2 regions of the Streptomyces sp. NPDC086554 genome follow, and region 1 is predicted to be linked to the other one. Evidence: riboswitches for the same ligand, from Rfam matches in the RefSeq annotation. Region 1 holds a riboswitch; the other holds the start of a gene.

The links. A riboswitch is a leader RNA that binds a small molecule or an ion and turns the genes downstream of it on or off. The one in region 1 is predicted to bind cyclic di-AMP.
Region 2: it holds a riboswitch for cyclic di-AMP, as region 1 does, so the genes downstream of both, AB0O76_RS18420 (transglycosylase family protein) here and AB0O76_RS29550 (M23 family metallopeptidase) in region 1, are expected to answer to the same signal.

What each region holds. Positions count from the first base shown of each region.
Region 1 is NZ_JBFBJK010000020.1:20,153-24,709, forward strand. It holds gene AB0O76_RS29545 (aldo/keto reductase) at 1-773, opposite strand, end outside; gene AB0O76_RS29550 (M23 family metallopeptidase) at 914-1,999, opposite strand; cyclic di-AMP (ydaO/yuaA leader) riboswitch at 2,011-2,157, opposite strand; gene AB0O76_RS29555 (PP2C family protein-serine/threonine phosphatase) at 2,379-3,527, opposite strand; tRNA gene AB0O76_RS29560 (tRNA-Met) at 3,763-3,836, opposite strand; tRNA gene AB0O76_RS29565 (tRNA-Lys) at 3,966-4,041, opposite strand; gene AB0O76_RS29570 (amino acid permease) at 4,152-4,557, opposite strand, start outside.
Region 2 is NZ_JBFBJK010000010.1:118,839-123,395, forward strand. It holds gene AB0O76_RS18410 (septum formation initiator family protein) at 1-189, opposite strand, end outside; gene eno (phosphopyruvate hydratase) at 280-1,566, opposite strand; gene AB0O76_RS18420 (transglycosylase family protein) at 1,904-2,614, opposite strand; cyclic di-AMP (ydaO/yuaA leader) riboswitch at 2,618-2,812, opposite strand; gene AB0O76_RS18425 (transglycosylase family protein) at 3,006-4,037, opposite strand; gene AB0O76_RS18430 (cytochrome P450) at 4,199-4,557, opposite strand, start outside.

The sequences.
Region 1 (4,557 bases):
GCAGCCGCGATCTCGTCCAGGGCGGCGAGCACCTTCACGCCCCGCTCGGTCTCCAGATGCTTGCCCGCGCCCTCGGCCCGCGCACTGTCGACCTTCGCGCCCGGGCGGTACTTACCGGTGAGGAAGCCGGATGCGAGCGCGTAGTACGGCACCGCCGCCAGGCCGGAGCGCGATGCGACCTCCTGGAGCGGGCCCTCGTAGGTGCCACGGGAGACGAGGTTGTAGTGCGGCTGCAGCGCCACGTACCGGGCGAGGCCCTCGCGGTCGGAGAAGTCGATGGACTCCTGGAGCCGCTCGGCGGTCAGGTTGGAGGCGGCGATCGCGCGCACCTTGCCCGACGTCACCAGATCGTCGAGCGCGGTGATGATCTCCTCGACCGGGACGGTCGGGTCGTCGAAGTGCGTGTAGTAGAGGTCGATGTAGTCGGTGCGCAGCCGGCGCAGCGACTCCTCGGCACCGGACTTGATGGTGTTGGCGGACAGGCCCTTGTAGTCGGGGTGGGCGCCGACCTTGGTGGCGATCACGACGTCGGAGCGGCGGCCGCGCGCGGCGAGCCAGTTGCCGATGACGGTCTCGGACTCGCCGCCCTTGTTGCCCGGCGCCCAGGCCGAGTAGACGTCGGCGGTGTCGACGAAGTTGCCGCCCGCCGCGGTGTAGGCGTCGAGCACGGCGAAGGACTGCGCCTCGTCGGCCGTCCAGCCGAAGACGTTGCCGCCGAGGGCGAGCGGGAAGACCTCGAGGTCGGACGGGCCGAGCTTGCGTAGAGAAGTCATACGGGGCTCAACACCCTTACGGAGCCCAGCATTCCGTACTACGGGATGTCAGTTCCGCGTTTCAAGATATGGGCATGCCGAGCCGGCAGCCCTGACGTCGGGGGGTTGCCGCCAGGACCGCCGGAGTCACAGGGGGCGCCTCAGAGCGACTGGCCCTTGTCCCGCAGCCAGGCGGCCGGGTCGACCCCGGTGGAGTCGCCGCCGGGGTGGATCTCGAGGTGGAGGTGCGGCCCGGTCACATTGCCGGTGGCGCCGACGCGGCCGATGGTGTCGCCGGTGGTGACCTTCTGGCCGACGCTGACGCCCATCGAGGACTGGTGGTTGTACCAGATCTCGGTGCCGTCCTCGAGCTCCAGGATGGTGCGGTAGCCGTACGACCCCGCCCAGCCGGCCTCCTTGATGGTGCCGGTGTGGATCGCCTTGAGGGGCGTACCCGTCGGCGCCGCGAAGTCGAGGCCGGTGTGGTAGCCGGAGGACCACATCGATCCTGCCTGGCCGAAGGTGCTGGTGAGCGTGTACGAACTGAGCGGCAGCGTGTAGCTCTTGGCGAGCTTGGCCAGGCGCTCCGCCTCGGCCTTGCGCCGGGCTTCCTCTTCCGCCTTCTTCTTCGCTGCGGCCTTCTCGGCGGCGATCTTCTTCTCGGCCGCGGACTGCTCGGCGGCGGCCTGCTCCGCGGCCTTCTTGACGGCGGCTTCTTCCGCCGCCTTCTGGACCGCGTCGTCCGCCTGGTCCTGCTGGTTCTCGGCCTGCTGCATGATGCGGGCCCGCAGTGCCTCACCGGCGTCGGTGGTTCCCTGCTCGGCATCGGCGGTGCTGACACCGGCGGCGGTGAGCGGCGCGGCGGCGGTCGTCACGCCTGCGTCGGAGGAGTCGTCTGATTCGTCGGAGCCGGATATCAGGGACCCCACGCCGGGAAGCGACTTGGCCTCCGGCAGCGAGTCCGTGACGGCCGAGATGTCCGGCATCTCGATGGAGACCGGGGGCTTGCCGCCCTGCGCGGTGGCGATGCCGCCCGCGCCGACGGCGGCGATGACGCCCACGCCGAGGACGGTGGAGCTGCGGGCGAGCCCGCCGCCGCCCTTCTTGTGGACGCGGTGCCTGCCGCGAACGGGACGGATGGACTCCTCGGTGGGATTCCACTCCTCCCAAGTCTCATCGTCATGAGCACCGAAGTCGTCGTCATTCGGTGCGTAAACGGCTTGGGGGGCAGGCCGGTTGGACGCCACTGGGGCGCGCTCCTTTCCTTCCTTCTCGCCTACCGGGTTAGCTGACGGGTTCGGAGCAGGAAGGTCTCCTACGAACATCTGGCACGGATGCACAGATGCCCGATTCACCCCAATTGGTGGTTCCCCGGCTCCCTTTCGGGATTAGGCGCGTGCGCACGGAGCCGACTCGAGTGACGGCTGGGACGACCGCGCTGCGTTATCGAACGTTAATAGACGGCAGGGCCGTATTCCAAGCCGTTCCGACTGATCGTTAACGCCGTTGGCCTGTACTTAACGGGACACCAAGGGCGGGAACGGGGCGAGTTGACCGCACTTCTTCACACACCGGACCTTCACACCGCCTTGACAGTGCGTCAGTTGCTATGCGGAGTGGTGCGATTCAGTCACGGCCCGTGACATCGGACGGGGTATCGGGGGAGGCATCGGACGGGGCATCGCCGGTGTCCGGCCGCCGCACCGCGAGCAGCGCCATGTCGTCCGTCCCTCCCCCGCCGGTGTGCCGGCGCACCTCTTCGGCCAGCGTCGCGAGCAGCGTGTCAGGGCCGTGGGGTCCGGGAAAGATCCGGCCGCCGAGCCGGGCCGCCGGGTTGTAGAACTCGCCGCGGATGTCCCGCGCCTCCGAGAGCCCGTCGGTGTAGAGCAGCAGCATCGCCCCCGGCGGGAACTCCGCCTCGTCGGCGCGGTCCGGCCAGACCCCCAGGTCGCCCATCCCGAGCGGCAGCGCGGGCTCGCTCGCGGACAGCACGCACAGCCGTCCGTCGCCGCGCAGGAGCAGCGGCTCGGGATGCCCGCGGTTGAGGATGCGGATGACTCCGTCGCCGCGCGGGATCTCCGCGAGGACAGCGGTGGTGAACCCCTCGAAGGCGTCGAGCCCCTCGCGCCGCATGCCCTCCCGCGCGAGCGCCCGCTCAAGGCGCTGCGCCACCGCCTCCAGGGTGGCCTCCTGCTCGGCCGCCTCCCGGAACGCCCCGATGACGACGGCGACGGCCGCCACCGCGCCCATCCCCTTGCCGCGTACGTCGCCGACGATGACGCGTACGCCGTGCGGGGTGTCCTGCACGGCGTACAGATCCCCGCCGATGAACGCGTCGGCTTCCGCGGCCTCGTACCGCGCCGCGATGTCGAGCCCCCCGATCCGGTGATCCGGCTGCGGCAGCACGGCGCGCTGGGCGGTCTCCGAGATGGAGCGGGCGGAGGCGAGCTGTTCGTCGCTGCGGCGTACGACGCGGTTGATGAGGACGGCGAGCACGGCGACGGTCAGCACGGTGAGCAGCTCGGTGACGGCCGCGACGTCGGTGGTGGTGCTGTTGCCGAAGTGCAGGGTGAGCACGGCGAGGCAGGAGGCGGCGCCGATGAGGCCGGTGCTGAGGAGCGAGTAGAACGGGGCGGCGATCAGCGGGGCGGCGGTGAACAGGGGCGCCGCGGTGAACTCCGAGGGGGTCGACATGTCGTACACGACGCCGATGACCAGGAGCAGCCACGGAAGGGCCCGCACGAGAGCCCGCTCGTGGGTGACGTCCGGACTCATGTCCGACCCCTCTGAGGGGTTTCTCGGACGTCCTCCTCGCTGCCCCACCGCTCGTCTCCCGCCGAAGTCCGCGCCCGGGACCAGCCCCATGACCGCACCTGTCCAGGTTTCCCTCAGCGGCGGCGGGCTGCGAGCGGTGTGGGCCGACCGGATGACATCGGACGGCATGGCGGAGGAACGCCGAAAACGCCTAAGGCCCGGATCCATGATCTGGATCCGGGCCTTAGGACTTCAGTAGCGGGGACAGGATTTGAACCTGCGACCTCTGGGTTATGAGCCCAGCGAGCTACCGAGCTGCTCCACCCCGCGCCGTTGAAATGAACAGTACGCCATGTGGCGGGGTAAAAGCGAACCGGTTGCCGGGAGGGACGAAACCGCAGGCTCGGACCCCCGGACATGCCACAGGCCCAGATCAGTGGTTCCTGACCTGGGCCTGAGTGGTAGACCGTGTGGGACTCGAACCCACAACCAATGGATTAAAAGTCCACTGCTCTGCCAATTGAGCTAACGGTCCGTGCCGACGCACCCCACGAGCATAGCGGGACGGGCCCCGTCGTCCGATCGGGTATCGCCTCTGGGCCCGTCGCGAGTTGCGCGCCGGGCCCTCGAGCGGGCGCCGAACGGTCAGAGATCGGCCTGGTGGGAGGTCCCGGCGCGGGCCGCTTCGCGGGCCAGGGTGCGCTCGTGCTCCGGGTTGAGGAACCAGTGCCTGGCCGACGCGAACCACCACGTCGCGGCGAACCCGAGGACCACGAGGACCGCGATCGGGGCGTAGTTGAAGGTCTTCCAGGTGACCGGCGAGACCTGCGGGAGCATGAAGAGGACCGTGATCGCACCGACCCAGGCCACCGCGACGATGCCGATCGGGCGCGACCAGCGGCCCAAGTGCCAGGGCCCGCGCTCGAATTGGTCGCCCTTGCGCAGCCGCAGGAGGGTCGGGACCACGTACGCGATGTAGAGCCCGATGACGGCGATCGATGTCACCGCCGCGTACGCCGTGACATTGATCAGATACGGAAGCCCGAGCACC
Region 2 (4,557 bases), on a different contig from region 1:
CCTTATCGGGTAGGCGAGCGCGACCACCAGCGAGCAGAGCACGAGCGCGAGCAGCGCGGCCCGGCCGGTGAGCCGGGAGCGGCGGGCCTGGCGCTTCGTCTGGGAGCGGTAGACACGCTCCGCGGTCTGCTCGCCGAGCAGCCGCAGCCTGGTCGCGGTGGAGAACCGGTCCCGGTCCTTCACGGCCATGTCCCCGCCTCCCGTTCACACGCGCGTACGTCCCCGCACACGGTACGGGACCGAGTACGGGGACGTACGTAACTACAGCGTGACTACGGCTCAGCCCTTGAAGCGGGGGAACGCCGAGCGACCGGCGTAGACCGCCGCGTCGTCCAGGATCTCCTCGATGCGCAGGAGCTGGTTGTACTTGGCGACGCGCTCGGAGCGGGCCGGGGCGCCGGTCTTGATCTGGCCGCAGTTGGTGGCGACGGCCAGGTCGGCGATGGTGACGTCCTCGGTCTCGCCGGAGCGGTGGGACATCATGCACTTGAAGCCGTTGCGCTGGGCCATCTCGACGGCGTCCAGGGTCTCGGTCAGCGAACCGATCTGGTTGACCTTGACGAGCAGGGCGTTCGCGGACTTCTCCTCGATGCCGCGGGCCAGGCGCTCCGGGTTGGTGACGAACAGGTCGTCGCCGACGAGCTGGACCTTGTCACCGAGCTTCTCGGTGATGACGTTCCAGCCGGCCCAGTCGTCCTCGAACAGCGGGTCCTCGATGGAGACGAGCGGGTACGAGGCGACGAGCTCCTCGTAGTACTCGGTCATCTCGGCGGCCGAGCGCTCCTTGCCCTCGAACTGGTACTTGCCGTCCTTGTAGAACTCGGACGCGGCGACGTCGAGGGCGAGCGCGATCTGCTCGCCGGGGACGTAACCGGCCTGCTTGATGGCCTCGAGGATGAGGTCGAGCGCGGCGCGGTTGGAGTCCAGGTTCGGGGCGAAGCCGCCCTCGTCGCCGAGGCCGGTCGACAGACCCTTGTCCTTCAGGACCTTCTTGAGGGTGTGGTAGACCTCGGTGCCCCAGCGCAGGGCCTCGGAGAAGGACTCGGCGCCGATCGGCGCGATCATGAACTCCTGGATGTCGACGTTCGAGTCGGCGTGCGACCCGCCGTTCAGGATGTTCATCATCGGGACGGGCAGCAGGTGCGCGTTCGGACCGCCGAGGTAGCGGAACAGCGGCAGGTCGCTGGCCTCGGAGGCGGCGTGCGCGACGGCGAGGGAGACGCCGAGGATGGCGTTGGCGCCGAGCGAGCCCTTGTTGTCGGTGGCGTCGAGGTCGAACATCGCCTGGTCGATCAGGCGCTGCTCGGTGGCGTCGTACCCGACGAGCTCCGGGCCGATCTGCTCGATGACGGCGAGGACGGCCTTCTCCACGCCCTTGCCCTGGTAACGGTTGGGGTCACCGTCACGGAGTTCGATGGCCTCGAAAGCGCCGGTGGACGCACCGGACGGAACGGCGGCACGACCCGTGCTGCCGTCGTCGAGGCCGACCTCGACCTCGACCGTGGGGTTGCCTCGGGAGTCCAGGATTTCCCGGGCTACGACGACGTCGATGGACGGCACGAGCATCTCCTTCTGGGATGTGACGCGGGTACGCGGGGCGTTGGCCTCGCGGACACGAGCCTAACCGGCTCCCGGACAAGAGCCAGCCGAGCGACCGCCCTGTGGACAAACCGAGAGCAAAAAGTTTCCGAACGGAACAAAAAGACCCCGCCCCGGCGCGTACGGGGGATATGCACGCCGGGACGGGGTGGACCCGTGGGGACGGGGGGACCCCCCGAAGCCGTCGCCGGGGGGTAGCGCCCCGAAGGGGCGCGGGGCTGTGACATGTGCGGCTCCGCCGCGTGGGCGCGAGCAACCAAAACGCACCCGCAGCCAAAAGACCAGCGAGGCGCCCCGCCAGAAATTAGCTGAGGTGAAGCTGCTGACCCGGGTAGATCATGTCGGCGTTGTCGATGATGTCGCCGTTGAGCTTGTACACCTTGTGCCAGCCGCCCTTGACGTCCTTCTCCTCGGCGATCTTGGAGAGGGTGTCACCCTTCTTGACCTTGTACTCGCCGTCGCCCTTCTTGACCTTCTTGCCGGTCGGGGTCTCGACGGTCTTCTTGGACTCGGCCTTCGGGGCGGCCTGCTTCGGCGCGGCCTCCTGCTTCGGCGCCTCGGTCTGGGCGCTCGGCTGGCTCTGCGGCTGCTCGGCGGGCTGCTGCTGCGGAGCGCTCTCCTCGGCACCGCCACCGCTGTACGCGGCGCCGGAGAGGCCCACGCCACAGCTCGGCCAGGCGCCCTTGCCCTGACCCGCGAGAACCTTCTCGCCGATCTCTATCTGCTGGGCCTTGGAGGCCTGGTCGGCGGTGGCGGCGTACTTCGTGCCGCCGTACGCGGCCCAGGTGGAGGCCGAGAACTGCAGGCCGCCGTAGTAGCCGTTGCCGGTGTTGATGGACCAGTTGCCGCCGGCCTCGCACTGGGCGACGGAGTCCCACTCGGAACCGGTGGCGGCGGAGGCCGAGCCGGCGGCCATCAGCGGGGCGGCGACCGCGACACCGGTGACGCCGGCGAGCGTGGCGACGCGGGTGGCCTTGGACGGACGGCGGTGCTTGCCCTTGCTGGAAAACAGCATGAGTGATCCCCTCACCGACGCCTACGAGGTGAGCTGTCGGGTTCGGGCCGATGAAGTTGCCCGGCCGCGCTTCCTCAAGCGCGACTTAACCCCTAGCCGGTCCCAACTCCGCTCGGCAGCTTCTTCGTTCTGCTGCTGTGCGGCCGGGCCCGGCGGAAACCTTGGGTCCCCCGCTCCTGCCTACGGCGCTTGACGCGACGACTGTTCCCGAACGGCCGTTGGCAGGACTAGGCGTACCGACCGGCGGGGCCCGCTGTGGCGAGCGGTCACGACCGTAGACATGCGATCCACGGAATTTCAAAGACGATCAGGGCTTCTGAGACCCATCTCTCACTTACGCCAAACCGGACATTAAGCGCGAAGCAACTGACCGACTCTTCGTCAACTTCCCTTACTTTTCGCCCAAATCGAGGCTCTGACCGGGGAGGATGAGGTCGGGGTCGGTTCCGACGGACTTCTTGTTCTCGGCATAGAGCGCGCTCCATCCGCCCTGCACGCCGAGGTCGTCGGCGATGGTCCAGAGGTTGTCTCCAGAGCGGACCGTGTACGTCCCGTCGGCGCCGTCCTTCGCGCGGTCGTCGCCGCGTGAGGCGTGCCGGCCGGAGCCGTCGCGGTCGCCGTTCTTGGCCTGCCCGTCGTCCGCGCTGTCACCGCGGTGCCGACCCGAGCCTTCGCCCGCGCCGGTGGAGGGGGTGGGGCTCGGGGCGGGCGAAGTGGAGTCGTCCGGCTCCGACTTGTCGGAGTCACCCGAATCATCTGACTTGGGCAAGTCACCCGACTCATCCGACTCATCCGACTCATCCGACTCGTGATTCTTGTCTCGCGAGTCGTCGCCTGCGCCGGGCTTCTCGGAGGGCTTTTCAGAGGGCTTCTCGGAGGGCTTCTCCGACGGCTCCTCGGTGGGCTTCTCGGTGGGCTTCTCGGTGGGCTCGGCCGACTCACCGGACTCCGTCGAGTCACCGGGCTCGGCGGACCCGCTCGTGTCGGTCGGCTCGTCCGACGGCACCGAGGTGATCGGAGCGCCCGGGTCGACGTCGGCGGGGGCGTCGTCCTTGCTGAGTCCGGCGATCACTCCGCAGCTCGGCCAGGCGCTGGGACCCTGGTCGGCCAGGACCTTCTCGGCGACGGCTATCTGCTGCGAACGGCTGGCCTGGTCGGCGTAGGGGGCGTAGTCGAGACCGCCGTACTGCTCCCAGGTCTCCTGGGACATCTGGAGCCCGCCGTAGTAGCCGTTGCCCGGGTCCAGGCTCCAGGAGCCGCCACTCTCGCACTCCGCGAGCTTGTCCCAGGTGGCGGTGTCCGCGGCGCTCGCGCTGGTGGCGCCGAGCAACGGGATCGCGATGGCTGATCCGGTGACACCTGCCGCGACGATGAGGGCCGGGGCTTGGCGGGGGCGTCGGTGACGACCATTACCGGAGAGCATGCAAGTGCCTTTCAGAAGACTGCAGAGGCGACTGCGGCTGCTGCGACAGCGGATGCCGAGTCGTCGGTGAACGTAGCCGCAGTCGAACAGTTGTCACAAGTCGATGCAGCGGAGATCACGTGAAAGTCACAGTCTTGACGCACCGTCAGTTCAACGGCGTCTCAAGTGCGCTTCTGTGCGGGTGTGAACTCCACCGGCAGCGTGCGCAGTCCGCGCATGATGAGCCCGCCTCGCCAGCGCAAATCACCCGGTTCCGCCGCGAGGCGCAGGTCAGGGAGGCGGCGTAGCAGGGTCGCGAGAGCGGCCTGACCTTCGAGCCGGGCGAGGGGTGCGCCGAGGCAATAGTGAATGCCGTGCCCGTATCCGAGGTGCTGGTTGTCGCGCCGGGAGAGGTCGAGCGTGTCGGGATCCTCGAACCGCTCGGGGTCACGGTCGGCGGCTGCGAGTACGACGAGAACGGGGTCGCCCTGCGCGATGTCCCGCCCGCCGATGGTCAACGGCTCGGTGGCGAACCGCCACG